DNA from 4 places in the Bradyrhizobium sp. SZCCHNR1053 genome. Region 1 is predicted to be linked to each of the others. Evidence: predicted binding sites of a transcription regulator. Region 1 holds the regulator's gene; each other region holds the start of a gene.
The links. The regulator LexA, encoded in region 1, represses DNA repair genes until DNA is damaged. The targets are predictions, from matches to a motif close to TGTTCNNNNTGTGTTCNG.
Positions count from the first base shown of each region.

Region 2: the regulator LexA is predicted to act here: its motif matches at 4,151-4,168, upstream of recA (recombinase RecA).
Region 3: the regulator LexA is predicted to act here: its motif matches at 6,005-6,022, upstream of QX051_RS11495 (PA0069 family radical SAM protein).
Region 4: the regulator LexA is predicted to act here: its motif matches at 6,237-6,254, upstream of QX051_RS25335 (ribonuclease T2).

Region 1 is NZ_JAUHJM010000001.1:674,074-681,619, forward strand. It holds gene QX051_RS03190 (LysR family transcriptional regulator) at 211-1,164, shown strand; gene glp (gephyrin-like molybdotransferase Glp) at 1,397-2,608, shown strand; gene lexA (transcriptional repressor LexA) at 2,815-3,513, shown strand; gene QX051_RS03205 (hypothetical protein) at 3,773-4,213, shown strand; gene QX051_RS03210 (hypothetical protein) at 4,437-4,655, shown strand; gene QX051_RS03215 (ComEC/Rec2 family competence protein) at 4,610-6,901, opposite strand; gene QX051_RS03220 (hypothetical protein) at 7,041-7,253, shown strand; gene QX051_RS03225 (glutamine--tRNA ligase/YqeY domain fusion protein) at 7,275-7,546, opposite strand, start outside.
Region 2 is NZ_JAUHJM010000010.1:18,865-26,410, reverse strand. It holds gene gcvP (aminomethyl-transferring glycine dehydrogenase) at 1-1,615, shown strand, start outside; gene QX051_RS21660 (DUF1835 domain-containing protein) at 1,594-2,673, opposite strand; gene recA (recombinase RecA) at 2,971-4,059, opposite strand; gene QX051_RS21650 (hypothetical protein) at 4,620-4,913, shown strand; gene QX051_RS21645 (DUF6894 family protein) at 6,279-6,518, shown strand; gene QX051_RS21640 (hypothetical protein) at 6,707-6,838, shown strand; gene QX051_RS21635 (hypothetical protein) at 6,857-7,105, opposite strand; gene QX051_RS21630 (hypothetical protein) at 7,226-7,522, opposite strand.
Region 3 is NZ_JAUHJM010000003.1:502,276-509,821, reverse strand. It holds gene QX051_RS11520 (electron transfer flavoprotein-ubiquinone oxidoreductase) at 1-429, opposite strand, end outside; gene QX051_RS11515 (uracil-DNA glycosylase) at 733-1,554, shown strand; gene QX051_RS11510 (glycosyltransferase family 39 protein) at 1,677-3,185, opposite strand; gene QX051_RS11505 (ribonuclease HII) at 3,395-4,249, opposite strand; gene QX051_RS11500 (VOC family protein) at 4,325-4,774, opposite strand; gene QX051_RS11495 (PA0069 family radical SAM protein) at 4,805-5,983, opposite strand; gene QX051_RS11490 (phosphoketolase family protein) at 6,174-7,546, shown strand, end outside.
Region 4 is NZ_JAUHJM010000013.1:174,014-181,559, reverse strand. It holds gene QX051_RS25370 (bifunctional 3-(3-hydroxy-phenyl)propionate/3-hydroxycinnamic acid hydroxylase) at 1-1,377, shown strand, start outside; gene QX051_RS25365 (fumarylacetoacetate hydrolase family protein) at 1,409-2,260, shown strand; gene QX051_RS25360 (ABC transporter substrate-binding protein) at 2,343-3,548, shown strand; gene QX051_RS25355 (NAD(P)H-quinone oxidoreductase) at 3,567-4,559, shown strand; gene QX051_RS25350 (DUF3617 domain-containing protein) at 4,611-5,156, opposite strand; gene QX051_RS25345 (hypothetical protein) at 5,225-5,530, opposite strand; gene QX051_RS25340 (hypothetical protein) at 5,699-6,163, shown strand; gene QX051_RS25335 (ribonuclease T2) at 6,295-6,999, shown strand; gene QX051_RS25330 (23S rRNA (adenine(2030)-N(6))-methyltransferase RlmJ) at 7,135-7,546, shown strand, end outside.

The sequences.
Region 1 (7,546 bases):
TTCCCGAACGATGCTGTCTGCTTCTACGCCCGGAAACAAAAACTCTCCCTCGACCGCATCGAGGCCGATCTCGAAGATCCTCGTGATGGTGGCGTCTCCGACGCGATAGGTCGTGATGTCCTGCATGTCTGGCGGCCTCGATCCGAACGGTGGTCTTGTCTGGGCCGAGATCTAGGACTAGGTCGTACATTCCTCAAATCGATCCAGCTCATGCAGTCCATCGATCACTTCGATCTTCGCTCCTTCGACCTCAATCTGCTGGTCGCGTTCGACGCGCTCATGCAGGAGCGCAGCGTGACGCGCGCGGCCGCACGCCTCAAGGTGGGTCAGCCTGCGATGAGCCATACGCTGTCGACGCTTCGCGTGCTGCTGCAGGACGAGCTGTTCGTCCGCGTCGGCGCCGTCATGCAGCCGACGCCAAAGGCTGCGGTGCTCGCCGGGCCGGTTCGGGCGGCGCTGGGGCAGATGCAGGCAGCGCTGCATGCCGCACCGGAGTTCGACCCGGCGACCGAGCAGCGCACCATCCGCCTGGGATTTTCAAGTGAGGTCGAGCTGCTGCTGATCCCCGAGCTCACCGCGGTGCTCCGTCGAACGGCGCCCGGCGTGCGGCTTCTCAGCCGGCCGACCGAGCGTAACGAAGTGCATCGCCTGCTCGACGACGGAGCCTTGGATGTCGCGGTCGGCTGCTTCGACGCCGTCGCACAGCGGCACAGATCCCAGCTCCTGTTCGAGCAGGCGCTGAGCTGCGTCTACAATCCAAAGCGCATCGCGATGAAAACGCCGATCAGCCTCGCCGACTATCTGTCGCTTCCGCACGCGCTGGTGACGCTGACCAACAGCCTGCAGGGCTGTCTGGAGGCGGCGCTGGATGAGATCGGGACCGAGCTCAACGTGGTCTCGGCCTCCTCGGAATTCCTCAGCGTGCTGGCGACGGTCGCCGCATCACCGGTGATCACGACGATACCGACCAGGATGGCAAAGCTCTACGGGCCGCGATTTGGGCTGACGCTCTGTCCCGCGCCGTTGAAGCTGCGGCTGCCGGCCGTCTCGATGGTCTGGCCGCTGCAGCTCGATCGTGATGCAGCATCGGTCTGGCTGCGGAACATGGTGGCGGATATCCTGCACACGACCGAGCGCGCCGCCTGTCGCGCAGCTGCTGGATAGAACGCGGGGCGGGAGCTAACCGGAACGGCGCATCGGCCAACGCCTTGGCACTGCGGTCGACCTTCTGCGCACTGATTGCAGGGTTTCTCGCGCGGTCGTGAGGCAGCGGCCCGGACGCGGCCAACATCAGACGATCAGAAGGCAGGAAGCGGCCTGAGCCCTTGGCCGAGCCGTGCGCGTTCGGTTAGAAGGCGACTCATTCGATCTGCCGTCTCCGTCCGAAGGAACTCTCATGGCCTTGATGCCGGTGTCCGATGCGTTGTCCGCCGTGCTCGCCGGCGCCGAGCCGCTGGCCGAGGAGCTGGTGACGCTGGACGAGGCCCATCACCGCATCCTGGCCCGCGACCTCGCGGCGCTGCGGACGCAGCCGCCCGAGGCGATGTCGGCGATGGACGGCTACGCCGTGCGCGCGGCGGACGCAGCCCAGGCCAAGGTGCGGCTGAGGGTGATCGGCGAGGTCGCGGCCGGCCGGCCGTTCGATCGCGTGGTCGGACCCGGCGAGGCGGCGCGCATCTTCACTGGTGGCGTTGTCCCTGAGGGCGCCGACTCGGTGGTGATCCAGGAGGACACGATCGCCGAAGATGGCCATGTCGTCATCAACGAGGCGGCCATCAAGGGCCGGCACATTCGGCCCGCTGGCGTCGACTTCCACCAGGGCATGGTGCTGCTGAAGGCGGGCCGCCGGCTCAGCGACCGCGACCTGTCGCTGGCGGCCAGCATGAATCATCCGGCACTGCCGGTGCGGCGCCGGCCGAAGGTGGCGCTGCTCGCCACCGGCGACGAGCTCGTGATGCCGGGCTCGACGCCCGGCCCGGGCCAGATCGTCTATTCCAACGGCTACGCCCTGCGGGCGCTGGTGCGCAGCGAGGGCGCGACACCGATCGATCTCGGCATCGCCGCGGATACGATGGAGGCCACGATCGCCGGGATCCGGCGGGCGCGCGAGGCCAAGGCCGACATCCTGATCACGACCGGCGGCGCCTCGGTCGGCGATCACGACCTCGTCAAGCAGGCGCTCGAAGCCGAGGGCGTCGAGATGGCGTTCTGGAAGATCGCGATGCGGCCGGGCAAGCCGATGATGCACGGACGGCTCGGCGACATGAGGGTGATCGGACTGCCCGGCAATCCGGTGTCGTCCTATGTCTGCGCCATCCTGTTCCTGGTGCCGCTGATTCGGCGGCTGCTCGGCCGCGACGAAGCTCGCATGCCACGCGAGACCGCCCTGCTCGGCCGCGAACTCGGGGCCAACGATTCGCGCGAGGACTATCTGCGGGCGCAGCTCGAGGAGCGCGCCGACGGCACCCTGATCGCAACGCCGGTGACCCAGCAGGATTCGTCGCTGCTCGGCAATCTCGCGCTCTCGCAGGCGCTGGTGATCCGGCGGGCGTTTGCGCCGAAGGCCGCCGCCGGCAGCCCGTGCGAGATCCTGCGCCTGCCGAGCTAGGCCGTTTCCCCCGGCAAAGCCCGGTCCGTTCACTACAATTTAAGGATTGCGGAACACACATCGAACATATAGTGTCCGTTCATGATTTGTTTTTAGTATGTTGCGGGCGACGCGATGATGGTCCGACTCCAAGGCGCTCTCAGCCGGTTTGTGCTCAAGGCGCAGCTCCTGGACTCGGACGACAACAAACTGGGGACCAGGTCGAGATGCTGACGCGCAAACAGTACGAACTTCTGCGGTTCATCAACGAGCGGCTCAAGGAAGCCGGCGTGCCGCCGTCCTTCGACGAGATGAAGGATGCGCTCGATCTGCGCTCGAAGTCCGGCATTCATCGCCTGATCACGGCGCTCGAGGAGCGCGGCTTTATCCGCCGGCTGCCCAACCGCGCCCGCGCGATCGAGGTGATCAAGCTGCCCGAGCTGTCACAGGCTGCCAACAACCGCCGCGGCTTCACCCCATCGGTGATCGAGGGCAATCTCGGCAAGGTGCGCACCAGCACTCCCGCGCTGGACGATGGCGAGCGCCCCGTCGCGGTGCCGGTGATGGGCCGCATCGCCGCCGGTACCCCGATCGAGGCGCTACAGACGCGCAGCCACACCATCAGCGTGCCTGCCGACATGCTCGGCAACGGCGATCACTATGCGCTCGAGGTGCGCGGCGACTCCATGGTCGATGCCGGCATCCTCGACGGCGACATGGCGCTGATCCAGCGCAACGAGACCGCCGATACCGGCGACATCGTGGTGGCGCTCATCGACGATGAGGAAGCGACGTTGAAGCGCTTCCGCCGCCGCGGCGCATCGATCGCGCTGGAGCCGGCCAACACCGCCTACGAGGTGCGCATCCTGCCGCCGAACCGGGTGAAGATCCAAGGCAAGCTGGTCGGGCTGTATCGCAAGTACTGATCGCGGACGCGATCGGTCGATCGGCGACGGGCGCACGCGCTTCGCCGCCGATCGAAATTGGTCACGCGCGAATGCACCTCAGGATGTGCAGCGCGGCATGCTCAAACGCTTGTGATCGCCCGCGGGCGCACGCGGTGCAGATCAGCGCAGAATTGCCGTGAAGCGCGCGCTAACATCACCATCGATGTCCACTCTGATAGAGGCCTGCGCCTGTCCGGGGGGAGCGTGGGTCGGCTATCTCTCAACGAGGAGCGATCCGATGTGTGACTACAGCCTCCATGCGGTTGCGTCCCGTCCCGCCAAGGTCGGCGAGACGTTGATCTCGACGACGTTTCGCGGCACCGCCACCCGCGGCTTCGCCCTCGAGAGCGAGCCGACCGTCGCCGTCTGCATGCTGCCCGGCACCGAGTTGGCATTTGTCGAGGACGTCCGCTACGACAGCCGCTGGCTCTGGACCCGGACGATCCGCGAGCGCGTCGCGAAGTTCAACAGCATCGAGACGCACATCCCCGATCGCCATCACGACGCGATCGAATTCGCCGACGGCCGCCACGTGCTGGTGACCCAGCTCTGCGAGGGCCAGCGCGTCACCGTGCTACAATTGCCGGTCAGCAAGCAGCCGGCCGAGCGCCGCCCGGGCATGGCGGAGGACGTTCCGGCTTCGCAGGCCACACCGATTCGCCGCATCAGCATCACCTGAGCGCCTGCGCGTCCGCATTTCTCTCGGTCATGAGCGAGCTTTCGGCCGGGGGAGATTTGGTTTCTGCAAGCGCAAGGTCCTTTCGGGCGAACCTCACGCTCCGGCATCGCATCGAATAGGAACGACATCCCTCGGCCGGCATTGTGTGCCGGGGGAGCTTGCCGCCGCGGTCAACAAGATCGATTGGAACAAGGCCGACCGGATCACCGAGCCCGGCCGCTACATGCTTCCGTTCGGATGGCTAACGGTCACGGTTGATGACATCGCCGTCTGGCAACGATATCCGGGCGCTGCGTTCACGCTGGTCGAAGGTCCCTCGCTGTTCGATGGACCCGACGACACCGAGTATCATCTCAGCACGTTGTATCATCTCAGCACGTTCGAGCTGTCCGGCGCTCAATCCTGCTCGCCCTGCTCCGTCTCCGGCGGCGTCGCGTCCTGAAGCCGCGACACCGGCGCACGCGGCGTCAGCGTCGTGTCGAACTCGCCGGCCTCGGCGGGCGCCGGCCACCACGGGCGGTCGGTGCCGCCGGCGCGCACCGGCGTGACGGAGAAGCCGGTGCCCCGCTGCACCAGCATCAAGGCGCCCTGCTGCTGCAGGCGCTGGCGATCGATGACGGCCGCCGCGCAGGATGACGGCGCGGCGCGCGCGGTGACGATCAGCGCGGCACGGGCGCAATCATCGTCGAGCGCCTCGGCGCGCAGGGTCAAGGCGGCGAATCGGCCGTCGACCATCGCGACCACGCAGCCCGCCTCGTCGCAGGAGACGCCATCGGCGAGCGATGAATCCGCCGGCAGCCGGGCATCGGCGTCGGCCGCGAGCCACTCCTTGGTGGCGAACACGTCCTTGCCGGTGCGCATCACATGCAGGCGTCCGTCACGACCGCGCACCGCCACCGCACGCCCATCGCCGGCGATCAGGACATCGGGCAGCGGCGTCGTGGCGGCCCACGCGGTGGCCACCACGAGCCCGACGGCACCCGACCAGCGCAGCGGTGTGCGCAGCAGGCCGATCAGGATGACGCCGAGGCTGGCCAGGATCAGCGGACCGATGCCGAAGCCCGGGATGCGCCCGACCGCGCCAGGCAGCGCCGCCACCCAGCGCGTCACCGCGATCATCCAGTCGATGCCGAGGCCCATCAGCGTCCACCAGGGACCGTCGAGCCCGAACGGCGCCGCCAGCAGGCCGAGCAGTCCGGCGGGCATCACCAGCACCGAAACCACCGGCATCGCCGCGAGATTGGCGAGCACGCCATAGGGCGTGACGCGATGGAAGTGGAACGCGGCATAGGGCGTGGTCGCAAGCCCCGCGATCAGCGAGGCCAGCAGCAGCATCGCAAGCTCGCGGCCGCCCCACAGCGCGATGCGCTGCGTCGTGGAGCTGTCCGGCGTCGCAAACAGTTTGGGCAGGCCGAACTGCACCAGCGCGACCAGGCCGAGCGTCGCCGCGAATGACATCTGGAAGCTCGGATGCACCAGCGCTTCGGGTGCCGCGATCAGCACGATCATCGCCGCGACCGCGAGCGTGCGGAAGGTGACGGCGCGGCGATCGACCATGACCGCGATCAGCACCACGGCCGTCATGAAGAACGATCTCTGCGTCGCGACCTCCGCGCCCGACAGCAGCAGGTAGAACGCCGCCGCGACCAGCGCCGCCGCGGCCGCCCATTTCTTGATCGGATGGCTGATGGTGAGGCCGGGGATCAGCGCAAGCAGCGCGCGCACGGCGAAGAACACGACGCCGGCGACGACGGCCATGTGATAGCCTGAGATCGACAGCACGTGGCCGAGGCCGGAGACGAACATCGCATCGTTGACATCGGGCGTGATGGCGTCGCGCCGGCCGGTCAGCAGCGCGGTGGCGATGGCGCGCTCATCGCCCGTCAGGCGGGCGCGGATGCGTGCGTCGATCGCATCGCGCAGGCCCTGCATGGCCGCCGCATAGCCCAGGCCGAAGCCGGCGGCCTGCGGCGGCGTCGCCGTCGTGATCGCGCCCATCACGAAGCCGGAGGCGCCGATGCCCTGGAAGAACATGTCGCGCGCGAAGTCGTAGGATCCCGGCCGCACCGGGGCCATCGGCGGCAGCAGCCGCGCCTTGAGCTGCACGAAGCTGCCGACCTCGGGCGCCGTGCCCTTACGCACCGCGAGCCTGACACGCGCGATGGTGACGGCGTTGCGCGGGCTCTCCATCGACGTCACCCGCAGCACGATCCGATCGCTGCGCTCGCGGACGTCGCGCGCCTCGACGAAGCCGGACAGCGCCACGGAGTACAGCGGCCGCGCCAGCACCGGATGTGCGACACGCGCGGTCTTGATGGTCGCCGCGGCAAAGCCGCACGCTGCAGCCGCGATCATCACGGCAGCCGGAAACATCCGATGCCGCCGCATCATGATGGCAACGATGCAGAGCAGCGCCGCGGTGGTGGCGGCGATCCAGAGCACCGGCTCGTGATCGGCGGTGAAGTACAGCGCGATGCCGGCCCCGAACGCCACCGGCACCCAGGGCAGCAGCCGGCCCGCCCCGGCCTCCTCGACCGCCCAGCTCTTCAGGCGGGCGGCGAATGCCGACGACGCGCCGGACCCGATCGCGGGCCAGCCGCCGGCCAGCGCGCCGCGCGGCGGCCAGACATCGGCCATCGCGCCCGCGATCCCGCGACGCCCTCCCGGCGGCCTGACCGGCTCCGCCATTGCCCACACCACCCGTTACTTCACGGGCATGGAGGCTAGCGAAACCACGGGGAATCCGACTAGCGGAACGGAACGAGAATCCAATCCCGGTGCCGGGAACGTCATTGGAACTTTCGGCACCGCACGGGCTTATGCGGGTATGGACCACCATGACAATGACGATCCCTTTGCCGACCTCGCGCTCGACACGGCGATCCACCTGCGCTGGACGTTGCGGGACATCAAGGCCCACCGGCTCACGCTCTCCCCCGTCGCCGACGATGATCTCTCGCTCCTCGCGGAGCGCGGCCTGGTGGAGGTCAGCGATGGCGTGCCAACGCTGACCGAGGCCGGCCTCGCAGCGATCAATTGAGCTGCGGCTGCGGTCCCCATCTCATCCCTTCGCGACCTCCTTCGCAAAGGTGTCGCGCAGGCCGATGGTGCGGTTGAACACGAGCTTGTCGGGCGTCGAATCCGGATCGCGGACGAAGTAGCCCTGGCGCTCGAATTGCATCGGCGCGTCCGAATTGCTCTCGGCGATCGCCGGCTCGATGCGCGCGTCGGTCAGGACCTCAAGCGAGTTGGGATTGAGATCGGCGGTGAAGTCGGCCGCATTGGGGCTCGGATTGGCGAACAGCTGGTTGTAGAGGCGGATCTCGGCGGTCA
Region 2 (7,546 bases), on a different contig from region 1:
GCGGATCGCGCTAGACGAGACCACGACGGCCGATGTCGTCGAAGCCGTCTGGCGCGCATTCGGCGGCGACCTCTCCTACACGGCGATCGAGGCGGAAGCGCGCGAGGCGCTGCCGGCCGAGCTCAAGCGGCAGCGGCCGTACCTGACCCATCCGGTGTTCCACGCGCATCGCTCCGAGACCGAGATGCTGCGCTACCTGCGCAAGCTCGCGGACCGCGACCTCGCGCTCGATCGTGCGATGATCCCGCTCGGCTCCTGCACGATGAAGCTGAACGCGACGACCGAGATGATTCCACTGACGTGGCCGGAATTCGCCAGCCTGCACCCGTTCGTGCCGCGCGCGCAGGCCGCCGGCTATCATACGATGTTCGCCGATCTGACCGACTGGCTGTGCCGCATCTCCGGCTATGATGCCGTGTCGCTGCAGCCGAACTCGGGCGCCCAGGGCGAATATGCCGGCCTCCTGGCGATCCGCGGCTACTACGCCGCCCGCGGCGAGGGCCATCGCACCATCTGCCTGATTCCCTCCTCCGCCCACGGCACCAACCCGGCCTCGGCGCACATGGCCGGCATGGAGGTGGTCGTGGTCGGCTGCGATGCAGGCGGCAATGTCGATCTGGCCGATCTCAAGGCCAAGGCGGAAGCGCATAGCGCCAAGCTCGCCGCCATCATGATCACCTATCCCTCGACGCATGGCGTGTTCGAGGAGCACATCCGCGACATCTGCGACATCGTCCATGCCCACGGCGGACAGGTCTATCTCGACGGCGCCAACCTCAATGCGCAGGTCGGCCTCTCCAGACCCGGAGATTACGGCGCCGATGTCAGCCATTTCAACCTGCACAAGACGTTCTGCATTCCGCATGGTGGCGGCGGCCCGGGCATGGGGCCGATCGGCGTGAAGGCGCATCTGGCGCCCTTTCTGCCCGGTCACCTTGCGACCGATGGCGCGAGCGCGCATCCGATCGGGCCGGTCTCGGCGGCGCCGTATGGCTCCGCCTCGATCCTGACCATCTCCTACATCTACATGCTGCTGATGGGCGGCGACGGCCTGACCCGCGCCACCGAGATCGCGATCCTCAATGCCAACTACGTCGCGGCGCGGCTCGATGCGCATTTTCCGGTGCTCTACCGCAACGAGCGCGGCCGCGTCGCGCATGAATGCATCATCGATCCGCGGCCGCTCAAGCAGAGCAGCGGCGTCACCGTCGACGACATCGCCAAGCGACTGATCGACTACGGCTTCCATGCGCCGACCATGAGCTTCCCGGTGGCGGGCACCTTGATGATCGAGCCGACGGAATCGGAGTCCAAGGCGGAGCTCGACCGCTTCTGCGACGCCATGATCGCGATCCGCCAGGAGATCGCCGAGGTCGAGCAGGGCCGCTTCGGAATCGAGGCCTCACCGTTGCGCCACGCGCCGCACACGGTGCACGACATCGCCGACGACGATTGGAACAGGGCCTACCGGCGCAGCGAGGGCTGCTTCCCCGCGGGCACCTCGCGCACCGACAAGTACTGGTGCCCGGTCGGCCGCGTCGACAACGTCTACGGCGACCGCAATCTGGTGTGCTCATGCCCGCCGGTGGCGGACTACGCCCAGGCGGCGGAGTAAGCCTCCTCACGCATGCTCCAAGGGATCGGGCGCCACGGCTCGCGACAATCAATGACGTGAGGCGTGGTAGGGTCCGGAGCGATGAGCACCGCATGCCAACGCCAGAGATTGGCGTTGATCAATTCGGTGCCACCCCACCAGCGCCGGATCGGATTTTGGCTGCTGAAATCCTCCTCGCCGGCGAGGATTGCCTTGCCGAGCGGTGTCAACGACAGCGTGCTGGCCCTGTAGCGCTCGAGGCGTTCACGGCTGTCGTGCATCTCGACCGAGAATGGCGATTCGGCGAGGCCCGAAATTGCAGGCACCGGCGCGAGCGCCAGACCGTCGAGCAACGTGCCTCCTTCCCAATAGTCATAGACGCGCCGTTGAAAGCGATCCTGATGATGCGGCAACAGGTCGAATGGGTGCTGATAGCCGGCTGACAGCAATTCGAGGATTCTTAGCTCCGATGCTCCGAGGCCCGTCGCAACACCGGGAAGCTCATCGAGCATCTCCTGCACGCAGCGGCGAAGCTGCGGCAGTGCACTGAGATCCTGCTTCAACAGATCGAACCAGGCTTGCGGCGTCGGCGCCCGAAACGCCCGCCATGCCAGATGACCCAGGTCGAGATGCTCACGTGCGAGCTCTACGCCGGCAATGGTCCGACCGGCGAGTCGCCCGGCCGGGGCATCGAATAGCGGTACATCGACATGCCGCAATACGATCTTCGTCGCGATCTCCGCGTGATGGCGCAGATAATCCAAGAGCCAGATCAGCACCAACTGGTCATTCGGACGGGTCCCCATCCACAGCTCGACGCTATCGCAGCGGTCAACAAGTTCGAGAAAACTGTGATTCCGCCCGCCGGCCGCCATGACGTCGCTACGCGAGGCGAAATCCAACCAATGCCCCCGCTTCCGTCGCGTGGTGCGCTGGACGAGATACGCCGATAATTCGGCATCGGATGGCAGCGGTCCCCACACGAAACGATGGAGAATTGGCACCACCAGGTCGGCAAAGCCGCCCCTCCGAAGCGCTCCGGCGCTCGGATCATCGGCCGCTAGAATCAAACGCGTCATGCTGTTGGCTCCGGCACGGCCCGATTGCCTCAAGGCGCTATCAACATATTCGCGATCGGCTCCCGGCGCCCAGGATCGGCGTCGGAAATCCCGGTGCCGCCGCGCGGATCCGGTCCGCTCGTCCGCGCACGCGCTTTCAGTTATTCGCGTTGAAGATCGTATCCGGCGCTCAGAAACGCCCACTCGCTGCATTCGGGAATGCAGCAGCCGCAGATTTCGGCAGAGCACCACACATCTGCAAACGGGCGCTGGAACGTCGGCAACTCAACGTCCACGGCGCCCGCCGCCGCCGTACCCCTACTCTTCCGCCGGCTCCTCACCGTCGGCGTCGCGCTCGGCATTGCCGGCCAGGATCTGCTCGGCGATCAGGCCGGAGTTCTGGCGGATCGCGGCTTCGATCTTGGCAGTCATGTCCGGATTGGCCTTGAGGAACGATTTCGAATTCTCGCGTCCCTGCCCGAGACGCTGGCTATCGTAGGAGAACCAGGCGCCGGACTTCTCGACGATGCCGGCCTTGACGCCGAGATCGAGGATCTCGCCCATCTTGGACACGCCCTCGCCATACATGATGTCGAACTCGACCTGCTTGAACGGCGGCGCCAGCTTGTTCTTCACCACCTTGACGCGGGTGGTGTTGCCGATCACCTCATCGCGCTCCTTGATCGCGCCGATGCGACGGATGTCGAGGCGCACCGAGGCATAGAACTTCAGCGCGTTGCCGCCCGTGGTGGTTTCCGGCGAGCCATACATCACACCGATCTTCATGCGGATCTGGTTGATGAAGATCACCATGGTGTGGGATTTGTTGATGGAAGCGGTCAGCTTGCGCAGCGCCTGGCTCATCAGGCGGGCCTGCAGGCCCGGCAGCGACTCGCCCATCTCACCCTCGAGCTCGGCCTTGGGCACCAGCGCCGCGACGGAGTCGACGACCAGCACGTCGACCGCCCCCGAACGCACCAGCGTGTCGCAGATTTCCAGCGCCTGCTCACCCGTATCCGGCTGCGAGATCAGCAGCTCGTCGATGTTGACGCCCAGCTTGCGCGCATAGACCGGATCGAGCGCGTGCTCGGCATCGATGAAGGCGCAGATGCCGCCCTTCTTCTGCGCCTCGGCCACCGTGTGCAACGCCAAGGTGGTCTTGCCCGATGATTCCGGCCCGTAGATCTCGACCACCCGCCCTTTTGGCAGCCCGCCGATCCCCAACGCGATGTCGAGCCCGAGCGAGCCGGTCGACACCGTCTCGACATCCATCGAGCGGTCGTTCTTGCCCAGCTTCATCACCGAACCCTTGCCGAACTGACGTTCGATCTGGGACAGCGCAGCAGAGAGCGCCTTACTCTTATCCATTGAGGAACCTTCGACGATACGCAGGGCGGTGGCGGACATTGGCGCTCCTTATGGCGGGGATTCGCGAGATGGACAAACGGTTAACGAGGTCGGCCAGCAATCTTGAGGTGAATGTACTCCATCCGTTCTTTGTTCGCAATATGTTCTTCTCAACAATCACCGCTCTCAGCCCCCTGACAACCGCGGGAACACGCCTGCCACTCGGGGGCCGGCGCGCAGTCCACCGAGCAGCAGCGAGGGAGCGCTGCCCGATCAGCGCGCCCAGAAGCGAAGTACGGGGTGCTGGATGACGGCGACCGCGAAAGGATCCTGATCCGGCTGGAGGCGGAAGCCATGTGCGCGAGCGGCGCAGCCGCCGACCGGCGATCGCGCGAATGACGACCAGCCTGTCCGAGCGCTCCAACCTCGCTTCCCACGCCTGCGGCAGACGTCGACTCAATTATAAGTTGTTAGTGTCGTCTCGGCTTTGCCCTATCATCCTGCTGGTCCTTCTCTGTGGGCATCGCACACCGCTTCCAATTTTCGGGACCAGCATGACCGGATCCAACAAGGAACAGACCCTCACGTTGTGGCGCCCCGTCGGCCCAAAGGAGCTTGCGTTGATCGAGGCGTCGGGCATGCGTGCGTTTCCGCCGCGCCTTCCTGAGCAGCCGATCTTCTACCCGGTGCTGACCGAGGACTATGCCGTGAAGATCGCACGGGACTGGAACGTGCCGGCGAGCGGCCGCGGCCATGTGCTACGCTTCGCGATCCTGCGAGGCTTCATCGACAACTACGAGGTGCGCGAGGCCGGCGGCCGCGAGCATCTCGAGTACTGGATTCCCAGCGAAGACCTGGCCGACTTCAACGCCGCGATCGTTGGACCGATCGTGCTCGTCAGATCTTTCCCTTGAAACTACCAAACTCCTACACGCGTGCGTAGATCGCACATTCCGGGGTTCTCCTGACAGGAACGAAGTTCCCTCGCCTCTTCTGCTTTTGTTCGGCTCATCGTGCGTGCAGGCGCACGGTTTCGATGCAGATGCGCATGCAATGCTCGGCCGCGCGCAAGCTGTGTCCGGCCATGAAGTTCCGCAACAGAAGTGTCCGCGGATCTGCCGCGGCTATCTGGATCGGAATGGCACCCTGCGTTCCGACCGGAGCAATGGCCGGCGCGCGAACAGCTCGACGGCCGCCATATGACGGAGCGACAGATGAAACGGCGAACCCCAGGACGCTGTCTCGTGCCATGCCAGAGGGAGCCACGAGGGCCGTTCGCGCAGCCCCCTATGACCGGGCGAATGAGTGGGCCGAATGGAAGCCGGCGTGATCCGCATCACGCAGCACGCGGCGCTCACGACATCTTCAAGCCACAAACCATTGTCATAAACTTTGGGTTGCGTTATAGAATCGTGGTTGTCGTACGTCTGAGCAAATTTTTGATCAGCCCCGGATTTGTTTGTTCGTTGCGATGATGTCGCCGCACATTGTCAGTGGTGTATCGCCTTTGGTGTATCGCCCGTGGTGTGCCGTCGACCGATCCCTTGTAGCCTGCCAGCTACAACATTTGCAGGCTCCGTCACCCGTAGGCGCACGGCCCTGAAACCATCCGCGCCGAAAGAAAGCCCCGGACGACGTCCGGGGCTTTCGACGTTGATAGCTCCGCTCGGGATGCATCCCCCCGTCATTGTCGTGATGTCGAGGAACGGATCGCTGGCGTTGCGCTTCATATTGGCGATGACAAGAGATGACGTGACCTGCCCGTCCTGCAGGGCCGGCCTTCAAAGGATCGAGCTTCACTCGCAGCAAGGCGCCGCGGGAGAGAGGCGTTGTCCGGCTTGCGATGAACTCTTGGAACTGGTCGACGGCGCGACGCAGATCGCCTACCGACTGACAGTCGTGCCGGAACGAATCTTCGATCACAGCTAGGCGCGCGTCCCACGGCGATTGATCGAGATGGCAACCTTGATCTGACGCAAGGCACGCCTACTAGTTTCGCACTAGTCTAACTACGTCATTGCCGAACTGCCCTCGCTGGGAAGCTACGACGTTGACGCCGAGCCTCGGACCGCGGCGGTCCGAGGCTCATTCTCCGAGGCTCATTCGTTGGCCCGCAATCCGTCCGATTGCGCCGCACATCCTCAACGGCAATCAGCTCAACGGACAGCGCGACCGACCGTATTTTACCGGAATTGATCCGAGGGGGTTTTGCGCTTCCATTTGCGATGCGTACATCAAACCCAGCGGCCTGGGGCGGTCAGGGCTCACCGGTTTTGGCAATGCCGCTCTATTTCTTTCGTATCCGTAACGGCCACTTCTCAGGCGCGTCCGAGTATGGGACCGAGTGCGCCGACCGCAACGCAGCCTGGAAAGAGATGACCACCGTCTGTGCCGACATGGCCAGCAGCATCTCGCGCAAGCTCGCCGAAAACTCCGAATGGCAGATGGAGCTGCTCGACGAGGCACGGCAGCCGGTCTTCCGCATCCGGATCGTCGCCGAGTCGCTGGATCAGGCCTGACGGCTCGCCACACCTCTTGTAGATCGTCACCGACGAGAACCACAACCGAAGCCTGTGGCCGGCGAGGTGACTGCGCGTCATTTCGCCAGCCGAGCTTGATCCAGATCAAAATGCCTGTCTGCATCCTGGCAGACATTTAAATTTGTATGGGTAATCTGATCTTCAAATGTCCGCGAACGGGGATGAACGTGCAGCATTGGCTGGAAGAGCCGAAGCCCGGCGATCCCGCGTACGCCTATGAAACCGTGGTCTGCAAGGCCTGCACGCGGCTTCATTTCATCAATCGCGACACGCGCAAGCTTCTCGGCGAGAAGGAATGAGGCGCTAGCCGGAATGATTCAATCGGCGCTGGGAAGCCGCCGCATCGTGAACTCGATGGCCCCATCGGGAAGCTCGCGCCAGCTTTCGACGGCGCTCATGTAGCCGGCCTTGGGATAGCGGGTCAGATAATCGCGGGCCTTGGCGCGCGCTTGCTCGCGCGGCAGCGTGAACGTATCACGAACGTAGCCGTCGCGAACCGGGCCTGCGCTCTTCCTCTGGCGCCGGGCCGCCATCCGGCTGGCCATGTCTCGAGGACGCATCCCCATCGACGAACTCCAACGCGCTGCCACACCGTCAATATAGACGGGGCCGCGAGGAATCCGAGTCCGCAATCAGGCAAGCGGGCCCGGGAGGATCAGAGCCCGCCGACCCGAACGCGATAAATCTCAGTTGGTGCTGCCGACAGCCTTCGGCTTCTTGGCCGCGGTGGTCTTCATGGCAGGCGCCGCCTTGGGCTGCTCCGCCGCCCGGACGTTGCCCCAGGGATCGGCGCTCGTCTTGGCGTCCGGAATCTTGCGCATGGTGTCCTTGTAGGCCTGCTCCCGCGCCGCTTCGGCCTCTTTCTCCTCGGGCGACTTGGAGGGACCGTCGGCGAGAAGGTTGATGTTGGGCATCTGCGCCATTGCGGGAACCGCCCAGCCGGCCAGCACGGCGACCGCCATCGTCACGATCAGCTTCTTCATTGGTTACTCCCCGGTATAGGCGCC
Region 3 (7,546 bases), on a different contig from region 1:
GGCCGCGAAGCCCGGATAGATCTCGACGCCGAGCGCCTCGGCCTTGCGCGACAGCCAACGGCAGACATTGCCGAGCGAACCGATGTAGCAGTGATGGTTGTCCATCAGCGGCGGCATCGCGAAGCCGGGCAGCGAGATCGCGCTGCTCTCGGTCATCCAGAAGAACTTGTCGACCTTGACCTGGGTCTTCAGCGGGCAATCGTCGTCCGAGCGCCAGTCGGGGATGAGCTTGTCGAGCGCCGCCGGATCGATCACCGCACCGGACAGAATGTGCGCGCCGACCTCGGAGCCCTTCTCGACCACGACGATGTTGAGGTCGGCATTGAGCTGCTTCAGCCGGATCGCGGCGGACAGGCCCGAGGGGCCGGCGCCGACGATGACGACGTCGAACTCCATGGATTCGCGCGGAGGTAATTCTTCGGTGCTCATCTCTCTCGATCTCAGGCCCGGCCGGTGCAGGGGACCCGACCTCTGCCGCCCCCTGGCGCGTGCAAAGGTCAAACCCGGAGCTGCAATGGCAACAATGACTTAACTAGGGTTCCTGAAGGCGTTCACCGTTCGCTGAAGACTGGTCCGGAGGGGGAGCGACGGCTGGCGCCGGAACACTAGGGCGTTCCGTCCCTTTTTGGGTTATTCCAAACTCTTGTTTCCGATTTTTCGGGGCAGGACAACCACCGAAATGCATTCCGCCATGCGCCGAGGCAGCGTACACTGCCGCGGCGATCGATCATGATGACTCCCGAGCCCCTCCCCGACGTCCGGCAACTGCTCGCCTTCTATCTGGAGGCCGGGGTCGATTGCGCCTTGGCCGACGAGCCGATCAACCGGCTGGTCGAGCCCGAGGCGGTTTCGTTCCCCGCCGCGGCCCCCGTCGCCCGTCAGGCGCCGACGCAGCCCGGCCGGCCGGCCGCGCCGGCGATCATTCCGCCGCGCGGAGAACCGCCGCCTCCGCCGGAAGCGGCCGTCGCCTCGGCCCGCGAGGCGGCGCGGACGGCGCCGACCCTGGAGGCGCTGCGCGAGCTCCTGGAGACTTTCGACGGCTGCGCGCTGAAGCAGACGGCGTCGCGGCTGGTGTTCGCCGACGGCAATCCGCAGGCGCGCATCATGCTGGTCGGCGAGGCGCCCGGCCGCGACGAGGACATCGAGGGCCTGCCATTCGTCGGCCGCTCCGGCAAGCTGCTCGACCGCATGATCGGCGCGATCGGGCTCGACCGCAGCAAGGTCTACATCGCCAATGTCATTCCCTGGCGCCCGCCCGGCAACCGCACGCCAACGCCGCAGGAGACGCAGATCTGCCTGCCGTTCATTCGCCGCCAGATCGAGCTGGTCGATCCCGATGTGCTGGTGACGCTCGGCAATCCCTCGACCCAGTCGCTGCTCGGTACCACCGAGGGCATTATGCGCGTGCGCGGCAAATGGCGCGACTACGACACCGGCAAGCGGACGATCCGCGCGATCGCGACCTTCCATCCGGCCTATCTGTTGCGCTCGCCGTCCTATAAGCGGCTGTCCTGGCAGGATCTGCGCGCAATCGCGACGGTGATAGCGGTCTGAAGACCCAATTCGCTTCCGTCATTGCGAGCGCAGCGGCGCAGCGAAGCAATCCAGAGTCACGCGCGCAGCCCTGGATTGCTTCGTCGCTTCGCTCCCCGCAATGACGGCTCGCATGGAAAGCGCTAAGGCCCCCTCGGCCGCACGATGGCCCAGCCGATGCGCAGCACCGGCTGGCGGCCGTTGATCAGCCAGTCGAAGCTGCGCGGCACCTCCGGCACCAGCCCGGGAAAGCGCTGGGCGATGTCAGGCGGTGGGGTGCCGACCGTGTCGGAGGCGCGCCACACCACGACGCCGCCGCTCTCGGCGAATTTCGCCGGCGTGACCCAGGGTGTCCGCTGCGGGGTGGCATCGAGGAACAGATGCGCGCGGCGGCGACCGAGCGCGACCAGGCTGGCGAGTTGCGGATCGCCGGCGACCGCCTGCAGCCGCTGGTTGGTACGGCGCTCAAAACTCTCGACGAAGAAGCGGGCGATGTCGCGGGCCGGCATCGACGTCGCGACCTCGCCCTCGCCGATCACGGGCTGAATCACGGCGCTGCCGGCAACGAAAACCGCGGGTGCAGCGACCGCAGCCGCCCACACCGTGCGCAACAGCCGCTGGCGGCGCAGATAGATCAGATCGCCGGACGCGACCACCAGCGCGAGGCCGACCATCGTCAAGGTGACGGCGACGCCGCCGAACACCGTGGGCAGACCGAACAGGCCGGAGATCAGGCTGCCCGCCAGGGTCGGTGCGATCGCGAAGCAATAGACGAAGTCGCGGGCGAGCGGCGGGACCGAACGGCGGTAGATGATCGGGGCGTCGGTCTCGCTGCGGCTGATCCAGCTGGCGTCGAGCAGCACCAGCAGCACCATGGCCGAGATCGCCAGCAGCGCCCCGCCAGCCAAGGCGAGCCAATGCCAGGCGCGCACCGAGAGCTCGGCGAGAACGGGCAGCGCCGGCAGCCCGACGCTGTCGGCGCGCAGCACGAAGATGAGGTAGGGCAGCGCCAGCGCCAGCACCACCAGCAGCGCGAACAGCGGATCGAACGAGCGCAGCACCCGGCGGCCCTGCGCGGTGGAGACCACGAAGCCGGCGATCAGCAGCAGCAGGCCCGCCGCGGCCGAGGTGGTCAGCAGCAGCAGGCCGGCCTCGATCGACCAGGCAAACCAGGCGTTGCGCCGGCCCTCGCCGAGAATCCGCCAGCTATGGAGCAGCAGCAGCGCCCAGAGCGGACGCGCCAGCACCTCCGGACCGAATTCCAGCGTGGGTGCACCGAACGCGGTGATGGTCATGGTCAGCAGCACGGCGAGCACCGCCTGCTGGCCGCCGACGATCGCCCCCGCCAGGAGATACATCACCCACAGACCCAGGGCCGAGCACAGCACGGCCAGCACGTAGACGCCGAACAGGTGGTTGCCGGCGAGGCGATAGGCGATGTCCGACAGCCAGAACGACAGTGGCGGGCCGAGATCGGTGCCGACCTGGTACTCGCGTCCGAACGCGATGGTGGTGGCAAGCTGGCCGGGTGGACTGCGATAGAACAGCATGGCCACGCCGAGCCACATCAGGGCCTGGCACAGCACCACGATGACGACGACCAGCCGCGGCCTTGCGCGGATCAGTTCGACAACCAGTGACGTGAAACGCATGAACGGCTGGATCGCTTGGCTGAATCGCTGAGGACGTCGAGGAGGCCGGCAGGACCGTCGCTCATCCGCAGCAGCCTCGCTGTCCGACGCCCGCAATCGATACCGCACGATCGGGGCGCACAACACCGCCCCTGCTGCGAGGGGTGACACTTCGTGCTGGCTGGCTGACAAAAACTATTAAGACCGCGGGGCCCGCGAGGCAACCTGCATCAGACCTCGAGCGAGATTTCGGTGGATGTCACCACAGTCACCTCCGCGAAAAGATCCGGCTCCGGCACATCGGTCCACGGCTGATGCTTGCGCCGGGCGGCGACGACAGGCGCGAACAGGCTGCGATGATGCACCGAGGGGCCGAGCCGGTCCAATGCGGCGAGATGCTCCGGCACAGCATAGCCCTTGTGCTGCTCGAAGCCGTAACCCGGGCAATCCTGCGCCAGCGCGCACATCAGCCGGTCGCGCGTGACCTTGGCGACGATCGAGGCGGCCGCAATCGACATCACCAGACCATCGCCGCCAATCACCGCCTCGCAGCCGCAATCGACGTCGATGCGGTCGCGGCCGTCGACGAAGACGTGCTTCGGCGCCTCGGGCAGCGCCCTCACGGCGCGCGACAGCGCCCAGAGCGAGGCACGCAGGATGTTGTCGCGATCGATTCGCGCCGGCGATGCGACGGCCACCGCAAACGCCGACGTCTTGCAGATCTTGTCGAACAGCGCCTCGCGCTGCTCCGCGCTCAGGCGCTTGGAATCATCGAGACCCCTGGGGATGCGCGCAGGATCGAGAATCACGGCCGCAGCGACCACCGGACCGGCCAGCGGCCCCCGTCCCGCCTCGTCGCAGCCCGCGACCGGCCAGACCCCCTGCTTCAACAGCGCGCGCTCACGCCGGAAGCTCGGCGGCGCCACCGCGATGACGCCCTTGCCGAGCTTGGCGCCCGACTTGCCGGCAGCACCCGGGGCAGCAGGCTTGGTCGCGGCCTTTGCAGGGGCGCTCTTCGCCACGGCACGGCTCGCTGCTTTCGCCCTGCCCGGCTTCTTTGACTGATCGCGAATCATGGCCGCCATGGTGCGAAACGGCTGGCGGCGGCGCAACCCGAACGGGCCTCAATTCCCCGCTATTCGCCCCCTGCCGGCGACCGACTACGCCGGCAGATGCACTCGATCATCCTCGCCGACATCAATCCCCGGCGCGACCACCACTTCCCAGACATGACCGTCCGGATCGGAGAAATAGCCGCTATAACCGCCATAGTCGGTCCGTTGCGCCGGTCTCAGCAGCATCGCGCCTTTCTCCACCGCCGACGCGAGCGCCGCATCGACCTCAGCCTCCGAGCGGCAGTTCCATGCCAGCGTCACGCCTCGGAACGCCTGGGGGCGCGGTGCGTCTGGCACGCCCGCGTCATCGGCGAGCGCGCCCCACGGGTACAGCGCCAGCACCGTCCCGCCGGTCTCGAAGAATGCCACGGCCTCGCCGGTCGCGCGGAATTTTCGGACGAAGCCGAGCAATGTATAGAAGGCGATGCTCCGCCGCATCTCGGACACACCGAGTGTGATGACGGTGAACCGCGGAACGCTCGCTTGTGCGCTCATCACTTACTCTCCACCTACTCTCCGCACGCTTCAGAACAGGCTGAGCTGCTGGCCGCCGCCCTTCGGCCGGACGAAATGATCGGTCGTCAGCTTGGTCCGACGCTTATTCAGCCCGAGCTTCTCGCAGGCGATCTCGAAGCGGCGGCCGATCATCCAGGCCATCGGGCCTGTCCCCTTCATTCGCGTGCCCCATTGCGAGTCGTAATCGCGGCCGCCGCGCATGTCGCGGATCAGGGTGAAGACGTGGCGGTAGCGGTCGGGATAATGCTCGAGCAGCCATTCCCGGAACAGGTCGCGCACCTCCAGCGGCAGCCGCAGCAGCACATAGGCCGCTTCCTTGACGCCGGCATGGGCGGCGGCATCGAGAATGCGCTCGATCTCGCTGTCGTTGAGCGCCGGGATCACCGGCGCCACCATCACCGTGGTCGGAATGCCGGCCTTGGACAGCGCCTGCAGCGCCTCCAGCCGCTTCGACGGCGTCGAGGCCCGCGGCTCCATCGTGCGCGCCAGCTTCGGATCCAGCGTGGTCACGGAGATCGCGACCTTCGCCAGGTTCTTCTTGGCCATCCGCGCCAGGATGTCGGCATCACGCATCACCAGCGCCGACTTCGTGACGATCCCGACGGGATGGCCAACCTTTTCCAGCACCTCGAGGATGCCGCGCATGATCTTCCGCTCGCGCTCGATCGGCTGATAGGGATCGGTGTTGGTGCCGATCGCGATCATCCGCGGATCGTAGCCGCTGGCCGCGAGCTCCTTCTCCAGAAGCGCGGGCGCATCCGGCTTCACGAACAGCTTGGATTCGAAGTCGAGACCAGGCGACAGCCCGAGAAACGCATGGGTCGGCCGCGCGAAGCAGTAGACACAGCCGTGCTCGCAGCCCCGATACGGATTGATCGAGCGATCGAAACCGATGTCCGGCGAGTCGTTGCGGGTGATGACCTTGCGCGAGGTGTCGGTCGCGACCGTCGTCTTGAACGGCGGCAGCTCCTCGAGGCTCTGCCAGCCATCATCGAAGACAACGCGGGCCTCCGCCTCGTAGCGGCCGCTCGCGTTGGATTGGGCACCCCGGCCGCGGCGCCGGCCCCGTTCGATGGCGACCGCAAGTTCGGGAAAGTCCTTCCCAGGACCTGACGAAGGCGCGCCCGCCGGCTCGGAGGGCACCGGGACCGGCGGGCGCTTGAGGGCATGTGAAGATGCTCGGCTCATGGCCAAGACATAGCACGCAAACAGAACATTACAAGAACAAAATAGAACAAAAGCGCACGCATGCTCTGCACGGGCGCAAGGCCAGCCATCACATTCCCGTTCTATCCTGCAGGTGCGCTGGAACAGGACGGTGCGGCGTTACTCTCATACAGTATCCCGCAGGCGCGAAGCGGAAGGCAAGCGAGGTCCCATGCAGATCACTTCTCCCCAACAGACCACCCCGGCCGACGATCTTGACCTGCTCGATCGCTACTGGCGGGCGGCGAATTATCTCTCGGTGGGGCAGATCTATCTGCTGGACAATCCGCTGCTGCACGAGCCGCTGAAACCGGAGCACATCAAGCCGCGCCTGCTCGGCCACTGGGGGACGACGCCCGGCCTGAACTTCATCTATGCCCATCTCAACCGCGCCATCGAGGCGCAGGATCTCAGCGTCATCTACATCTGCGGCCCCGGCCATGGCGGTCCGGGCATGGTCGCCAACACCTATCTCGAAGGCACCTACAGCGAGATCTATCCGGAGATCACGCGCGATGCCGATGGCCTGCGCAAACTGTTCCGGCAGTTCTCCTTCCCCGGCGGCATCCCGAGCCATGCCGCGCCTGAAACGCCGGGCTCGATCCATGAAGGCGGTGAACTCGGCTACGCGCTGGTCCACGCCTATGGTGCGGCGTTCGACAATCCCGATTTGATCGTGGCTTGCGTGGTCGGCGACGGCGAGGCCGAGACCGGCCCTCTCGCCGCGTCCTGGCATTCGAACAAGTTCCTGAACCCGGCCCATGACGGCGCGGTGCTGCCGATCCTGCATCTCAACGGCTACAAGATCGCCAATCCCACCGTGCTCGGCCGCATGGGCGATGCCGAGATCAAATGCCTGTTTGAAGGTTACGGATACGAGCCGCTGTTCGTCGAAGGCGCGGAGCCGAAGGCGATGCATCGGCAGATGGCGGACGCGCTCGATGTTGCGCTCGCGAGCATCCGCTCCATCCAGCAGAATGCGCGTCAGCCGGATGCAACGATCCAACGGCCGCGCTGGCCGATGATCGTGTTGCGCAGCCCGAAGGGCTGGACCGGGCCGAAGGAGGTCGACGGCCTCAAGGTCGAAGGCTTCTGGCGCGCCCATCAGGTGCCGATTGCCAACCCCCGCAGCAAGCCGGAGCATCTCGCGCTGCTCGAAGCCTGGCTGAAGAGCTACGAGCCGGAGACGCTGTTCGACGCCCATGGCCGTCTCAGGCCGGAATTGCAGGCGCTGGCGCCGAAAGGGCAGCGACGCATGGGCGCCAATCCGCATGCCAATGGCGGTCTGCTCAAGCGCGAGCTCAAGCTGCCGGACTATCAAGCTTTCGCGATCGAGGTGTCCTCACCAGGCCAGACCATCGCTGAAGCGACGCGCGAGCTCGGCAAGTTCCTGCGCGACGTGATCACGCTGAATGCGAAGACCCGAAACTTCCGCATCATGGGTCCCGACGAAACGGCGTCGAACCGGCTCGATGCGGTGTTCGAGGTCACCGAGCGCGTGTGGATGGAGGGCATCGAGCCCTATGACGTCCATCTGGCGCATGA
Region 4 (7,546 bases), on a different contig from region 1:
CGCGCGGTGCATTTCGACGACGAATGCATGCGCGTGTTCCAGACCATCGGCCTTGCCGACGCCATCCTGCCCCACCTTACATTGAGTCCCGGCATGCGCTTCGTCGATGCCGAGGGACGGCTGCTGCTCGACTGGCCGCGCACCCGCGAGCCGACCTCGATGGGCTGGAATCTGAGCTACCGATTCCACCAGCCCGATCTCGAAAACGTGCTCAACAAGGGACTCGCGCGCTGGCCTCATGTCGAGCTGCGCACGCGCTGTGATGTCTTCGCGCTCGAGCAGGACCACAACGGTGCGCGCGTTCGCTATGAAGACCTCGGTACCGGCCGGCTCGTCGACATCTCCTGCGCCTATGTCATCGGCTGCGACGGTGCACGTTCGCTGGTGCGCCGCTTCATCGGCTCGGCGCTGGACGATCTCGGCTTTCACGAGCGCTGGCTCGTCTGCGACGTGCTGCTGAGGCAGGAGCGGCCCGATCTCGGCGACTTCAGCGTCCAGCACTGCAACCCGCAGCGTCCCGCAACCTATATTCGCGGCACCGGCAACCGGCGCCGGTGGGAGATCACGGTACGTCCTGACGAGGACGCGGTCGAGATCACCCAACCGGCTCGCGTGTGGGAGCTGCTCTCGCCCTGGCTCCGGCCCGCAGAGGCCGAGATCGAACGCGCCGCCGTCTACACATTCCACTCCGCGGTCGCCCAGCAATGGCGTGCCGGACGGCTCTTGCTCGCAGGTGATTCCGCGCATCAGACCCCGCCTTTTCTCGGTCAGGGCATGTGTGCCGGCATTCGCGACGCGGCCAACCTCGCATGGAAGCTGGCTCGTGTGATTGCCGGCAAGGCAACTCCTGATCTCCTCGACACCTATCAGAGCGAGCGCGCGCCCCACGTGCGCGAATTCATCGAGCTCGCGATCCGGCTGGGCGGACTCATCAACACCAGGGCGGTCGAGGCGGCGCTTGCGACCGGCACGGCACAGGGCGACGGCCAGCTCAAGCTCGACGTGCAGAAGCCACTGCTCGGCCCGGGCCTTGCCGGCGGCGATCGAAGCATGACGGGAAAGCTGGCGCCGCAATTCCGCACCCGCGATCTCGGCCGCAGCGACGACCGCGTCGGCTATCGCTTCGCGCTGCTATGCCGGTCGGGTCTCGGGACCGCAATGATCGAGCAGCATCACGCCCGCCTGACGGCCGCTGACGTCGCCGTCATTTGCGGCGAGGAAGCTGGCGGCCTCGACGGCTGGCTCGATCAGCACGGCTTCGACGCCGTGCTGATGCGCCCCGACCGCTACATCCTGGGTGCAGTCCGCACGGGCGAAGATCCCGCGGCGCTGTTGTCAGGCCTCGCCTTCCTCGCACCGCTGCCGAGCGCGGCCTGAGCGTTTCCGTTCTTTTTGAGAGGGTTCACGTATGAAGCTGGTTTCCTTTGTGATCGACGGGCGTCCCGGATACGGCGCGTTGAAGGGAGACGGTGTCGTCGACCTCGGCCGACGGCTGCCGGCGAAGAGCCTGCGCGCGCTGCTCGAGGCGGATGCGCTCGGTCACGCCGCCGAACTGCTCGCCCGCGAACAGACCGACTATCCCCTCAGTGCGATCGCCTTCGCGCCCGTCATCCCTGATCCCGGCAAGATCATCTGCGTTGGCCTGAACTATCGCGACCACGTCGCCGAGACCGGGCGGACCGTCACCGCGAAACCTGCGCTGTTTGCGCGCTTTCCCACCAGCCAAGTCGGCCATCTGCAGCCGGTCATTCGCCCTGGTGTCTCCGATCATTTCGACTACGAGGGCGAGCTTGCGCTCGTGATCGGGAAAGCCGGCCGGCACATCCGGCGCCAGGACGCGCTCGCGCACATCGCCGGCTATTCCTGCTACAACGAAGGCAGCATCCGCGACTGGCAGCGCCATACATCGCAATTCCTGTCGGGCAAGACCTTCGACCGGTCCGGCGCGTTCGGCCCCTGGCTGGTCACGGCTGATGAAATTCCCGACCCGTCGAAACTGACGCTGCAGACCCGCCTCAATGGCGAGACCGTGCAGCGGACCACCACGGATCTCCTCATCACCGATGTCCCCGATCTGATCGTCTATTGCTCGACGATCATGACCTTGCTGCCGGGGGACGTGATCGTCACCGGCACGCCGGGAGGCGTCGGCTTCAAGCGCACCCCGCCTCTGTTCATGAAGCCCGGCGATACGGTCGAGGTCGACATTTCGGGCATCGGCGTGCTGCGCAATCCCGTGGCTGCCGAACCGGCAGCCTGACGTCTCCGCCTCGCGGAGAACCGCGAGGCGCACCAATCAAACACGACAAAAAACCAAATCTTCAAGTCCGGGGAGGATCATCATGTCGCGCTGTCTCAGATCCAGCATCGCTGGCCTGCTGCTGCTTGCAGGCTCATCCGCGCAGGCCGAAATCAAGGGGAGCGCCATCCGTATCGGTGTGCTCACCGACATGACCGGCATCTTCGCGACCGCGATGGGGCCCGGCTCCGTGGAAGCGGCCCGGATGGCCGCTGAGGAATTTGGCGGCAAGATCAACGGCAGGCCGATCGAAATCATTCAGGCCGACCATCAGAACAAGCCGGATATCGCGGTCGCGATCGCCCGGCGCTGGTTCGAGCAGGACGGTGTGCAGGCGATCGCCGACGGCGGCAGCTCCGGCGCGGCCCTTGGCGTCCAGGAGCTGGTGCGCAGCAACGGCAAGATCTTTCTCATCTCCGGGGCCGGCGCCAATCAGCTCACCGACGAGGCCTGCGCCCCGACCTCGGTGCAATGGACGCACGACGCCTATTCGACCGCGACCGCAGTCGTCTCGGGCATCATGCAGACCAGCAAGGAGCCATGGTTCTTCATCACCGGTGACTACGCGTTCGGTCATTCGGTGGAAGCGACCGCGCGCGCCCGCATCGCCGAGCTCGGCGGCAAGGTCGCCGGCAGCGTCAAGGCGCAGCTCGGTACGCCGGACTACGGATCCTTCCTTCTGCAGGCCCAGGCCTCCGGCGCCAAGATCCTGGCGCTCAACGTCGCCGGCGACAATGCCACAGCCATCAAGCAGGCCGAGGAGTTCGGGCTTGCGGCCCAAGGCATGAAGATCGTGCCGATGTCGTTCCAGAACGTGGACATTGAAGCCATCGGCCTCAAGGCGACGCAGGGCGATCTCATCGTCACCAGCTTCTTCGAGGATGCCTCCCCCGCCGCGCGCCGCTTCTCCGACGCGTTCTACGCGCGCCGGAAGGCGATGCCGTCACAGATACAGGCCGGGGTCTATTCGGCCGTGCGGCACTATCTGCAGGCGGTGAAGGATGCCGACAGCGACGACGGCGCAAGCGTGATGGCGAGGATGAAGGCGACGCCGGTCTCGGACGCCTATGCGGACCACGGCCAGATCCGCGACGACCAGCGCATGGTGCACGACCTGTATCTGGTCCAGGTCAAGACTCCCGCCGAATCGAAGGGCCCCTGGGACTTCGTCAAGCTGGTGACGAAGATCGCCCCCGATCAGGCGTTTCGCCCGCTCGACCGCAGCAAGTGCAGCCTGGTCGGTAAGTGAGCACATGAGCGACCAAGCATGATTCCGGACGATCAGCGCGCCGTCATCATCACCGCCGCGGGCGGCCCGGAGGTCCTGTCGGAGCGACAGGACTGGCCGGTCCCGCGCCTCGGACCAGACGATGTGCTGATCGAGGTCGCAGCCGCCGGCATCAACCGTCATGACTGCAACCAGCGCGCTGCCGGGCTGTCGCGGGAGCCCAATCCCGTGCCGGGATTGGAAGCCTCGGGGCGCATCGTGGCCTGCGGCGCCAACGTTTCCCCGGAACGGCTGGGTAAAGCGGTGATCGCACTGACCGACGGCGGTTCATACGCGCAATACGTCGCCACCGATCAGCATCTTGCACTGGACTTGCCGAGCGGCCTCGACTGGATCCAAGGCGCCGCCCTGCCCGAGGCGCTGTTCACGACCTGGTTCAATTTCTTCGAGCTGATGCGCATGGCGCCCGGCGAGACCGCCTTGATTCATGGCGGAAGCAGCGGCGTCGGCACGATCGCGATCCAGCTCCTGCGCGCGCTGGGTCATCCCGTCATCGCCACCGCCGGCACCGCAGAGAAGCGCGCCGCGGCGCTCAGGCTCGGCTGCAGCGCCGTGTTCGACTACGCCGATCCTGATCTCGCCGAGCAGATCCGCGCGGCGACGGGGACGCGCGGTGTCGACTGCATCCTCGACACCTCCGCAGGCGCTCACATCGCGCAGGACCTTGTGGCGCTCGCAATGGGCGGACGGATCGCCCTGCTCTCAGCCGGACATGGGAACGAGTTGGCGGTGCCGCTGCGCGGCCTGATGGCGCGCCGGGCCAGCATCACCGGCGCGTTCCTGCGTTCGACGGCACTGGACCTCAAACGACGCATCGCGGCCGACCTGCGGCAACGCGTCGGGCCCCTTCTCGGGACGGCCATTCGGCCGCACATCGACAGCATCTATCGCTTGTCCGAGGCGGCCGATGCGCACACCCGCATGGAGACGAGCCGACATATCGGGAAGATCGTGCTTTGCGTCCGCGAATGAGCGACGATCCATGTCTCTGCGCTCGTGCCGCCAAACGCAACGGCCGCCCGCCTACTGCTTGGCGCCCGGAATGAGGTTCTTCAGCTTGTTCATGTCCTTGATGTTCATCTTCATGCCACCGGGCATGACGATGTCGCCGGGCTTCTGGTCGGGCTTGCAGGCGCCGAGCCACTTCGCCTCGATGGTCATCGCGGTCTCCTTGGCGGCGCCGGCGGCACCGCCCTGGATGCGCGAGGTGGTCTTCACCGTGTAGGCTGAGTTGAAGTCACCGGTGATGTCGGCGTGCGAGGTCGTGTTCATGCCGCCGAAGCTGCAGACGGCATCACTGACATAGCCGGTTGCGGTCTTCTGGATGTCCTGCTTGGAGCAGACCTGCTGCGCCATCGGCGAGGCCATGTTGTTCATGTCCCTGTCGGTGGTCTCGTCGGTGCAGTGCTGCATGGTCATCTCCGGCAGCTGGCCGCCGGACCTGACCATCTTCAATTCCCACAGGCCCGCCTTGCGCACCGGCAGGTCCACGGCACGGGCCTCGTGACTCGCGGTCACGCTGAGGAGACAGCAGGCCAGAAGGCCGATGGCAGTGCGTGTGCAGGTCATGTGTTCCGTTCCGGCTCGTTGCGCGATGTCGGAGCGAATGCCGCCAAAAGATGGCAATTAGGAGAACGTTAGTACAGCGTCCGCAGCGGCCGCTGCGCCGAGCCATAGGGCACCCAGCGGCAGGCGAACGAGACGTAGCCGCCGTAGCGCGCATCGACGGCGCGGAACTTCGCGACCTTGCCGTAGGAGGCGCAATGATCGACCGCGAGCTGGCGCGCATCCGTGCGCTGGGCCAGCTGGTAGGCGATGATGCCGCCGGTGTCGTTGCCCTTGAAGGGTGGCACCACGTCGGCGTGGGCCGATGCGGCAGCCAGCAGCATCCCAACGGCCACGAGGCCTGCAGTCTTCACGAGTCCGGCCTTCAGCGTCCGCATTGCATTCTCCTTGAGCTGGCGTGCCATCCTAAAGGTCCTGTGCGGTCAAGAAAAGAACACCAGCCTCGCGTTAACAGGACTAATCGTGGAGTGTTGCCGCGTTGCACTTGACCTCCTGTGGCCGCCGCGGCACGGTCCACGCTCCCGGATCAGCCTTGCGGACGGCCCATGCGCGACTTCAGCTCACCTTTCAAGATGTTCGGCGCCGCCTGTGGCGCGCTGCTTGCCGCCATTGTCGCCACCGCCCCGGCTCAGGCCGCCAATCCGCTCGAGATGAACTTCTGGCTGTCCGGCCCGAAGTACGAAGGCCGGGTTGCCCCCTGCGAGGCGGCCATTCCGACCATCGTGTCGCGATTCCAGGACAAGGAGAGCACCTTCTGGAATTCCTCGCTGACGATCACCGGCGTCGCCAACGTCCATGAGATCGCCTTCCGCCCCTGGCAGTCCGACAATATTCCGCGCCGCTTCTGCACCGGCAGCGTGATGATCAGCGACGGCAAGGCGCGCACCGTCAACTTCTCGATCATCGAGGATGGCGGCTTCGCCGGCTATGACCAGGGCGTCGAGTTCTGCGTCGTCGGCCTCGATCGCAACTGGGCCTTCAATCCGGCCTGCCGCGCCGCCAAGCCCTGATTCGATTTTGTCGGACCATCGGCCGCTCGCGCGGGCGGCCGGCTGACGAATGGCTGCCTCGGGGCAGCCATTTTGTTCTTGAAATGTTCCCGCGCGCTGCTAGGCTCCTGGCATTGTCCGGGGAGTTCGCCATGTTCGATTGCCTGCGCCGACCTGCCGTCCTGTTGTCCATAATGATCGCTTGCTTTGCCCTCTTGCTGGGTGTGCTCGCGGCTGGCTCCGCCGAGGCGCAGGACCGCCGCCAGAACGCGCCGGGCGCGTTCGACTTCTACGTTCTCTCGCTATCCTGGTCGCCCTCGTACTGTGCCGAAGCCGAGGAGCGCGGCGGCCGCGGCAGCCGGTCCCAGCAGTGCGGCGGCCGACCCTACTCGTTCGTCGTGCACGGGCTGTGGCCGCAATACGAGAACGGCTACCCCGAATATTGCGAGCAGCCGGCGCCGCGCTTGCCGCGCAACATCATGACCTCGATGCTCGACCTGATGCCGGCACCGGGCCTGATCTACAACGAGTGGGACAAGCACGGCACCTGCGCCGGCCTGTCCGCGAAGGCCTACTTCGAAATCATCCGCAAGGCCCGCGCCGCCATCAAGATCCCGCCGGAATTCCTCGATCTTACGGAGGCCAAGACGGTGGCGCCGGGGGCGGTCGAGGAGGCCTTCATCAAGGCCAACCCCAAGCTCACGACATCGGGCATTGCCGTCACCTGCAACCGCACCAGGCTGAGCGAGGTCCGGATCTGCCTGTCGAAGGATCTGGAGTTTCGCAGCTGCGACGAGATCGACCGCCAGGCCTGCCGGCGCGACGAGGTCAACATGCCGCCGGTCCGCGGCGGCTAGCGACGGCCGAATCGGGCGACCGCAGTGCGTCGGCCTGCGGCGCCTCTCGCCGCGGCTCTGATCCGATGCTCTCTGGATCCATCCGGCGCATCGACGGGGTACCCTTTTGACGCGGAACGGCGTAACTCGTGCCGCATGAACTACCGACACGCCTTTCACGCCGGCGGCTTTGCCGACGTCATCAAGCACATCGTGCTAACGCGCATCCTGATCTACCTCCAGGAGAAGCCCGCTGCGTTCCGGGTGATCGACACCCATGCCGGCGCTGGCCTGTACGATCTCACCGGCGACGAGGCCATCCGCAGTGGCGAGTTCCTCACCGGCATCGCTCGCGTGCTGCAGGCGCGCTTCTCCGAGCAGGCCTATGCACTCTTGTCGCCCTATCTCGACATCATCAGATCGTTCAACCCGAAGGCCGAGCTGGTTGCCTATCCCGGCTCGCCGCTGATCGCCCGGGCGCTGCTGCGGCCGCAGGACCGCATGACCCTGTGCGAGCTCGCGCCGATCCCCCGCAAGCAGCTGATCGATCAGTTGCGCCGCGACACCC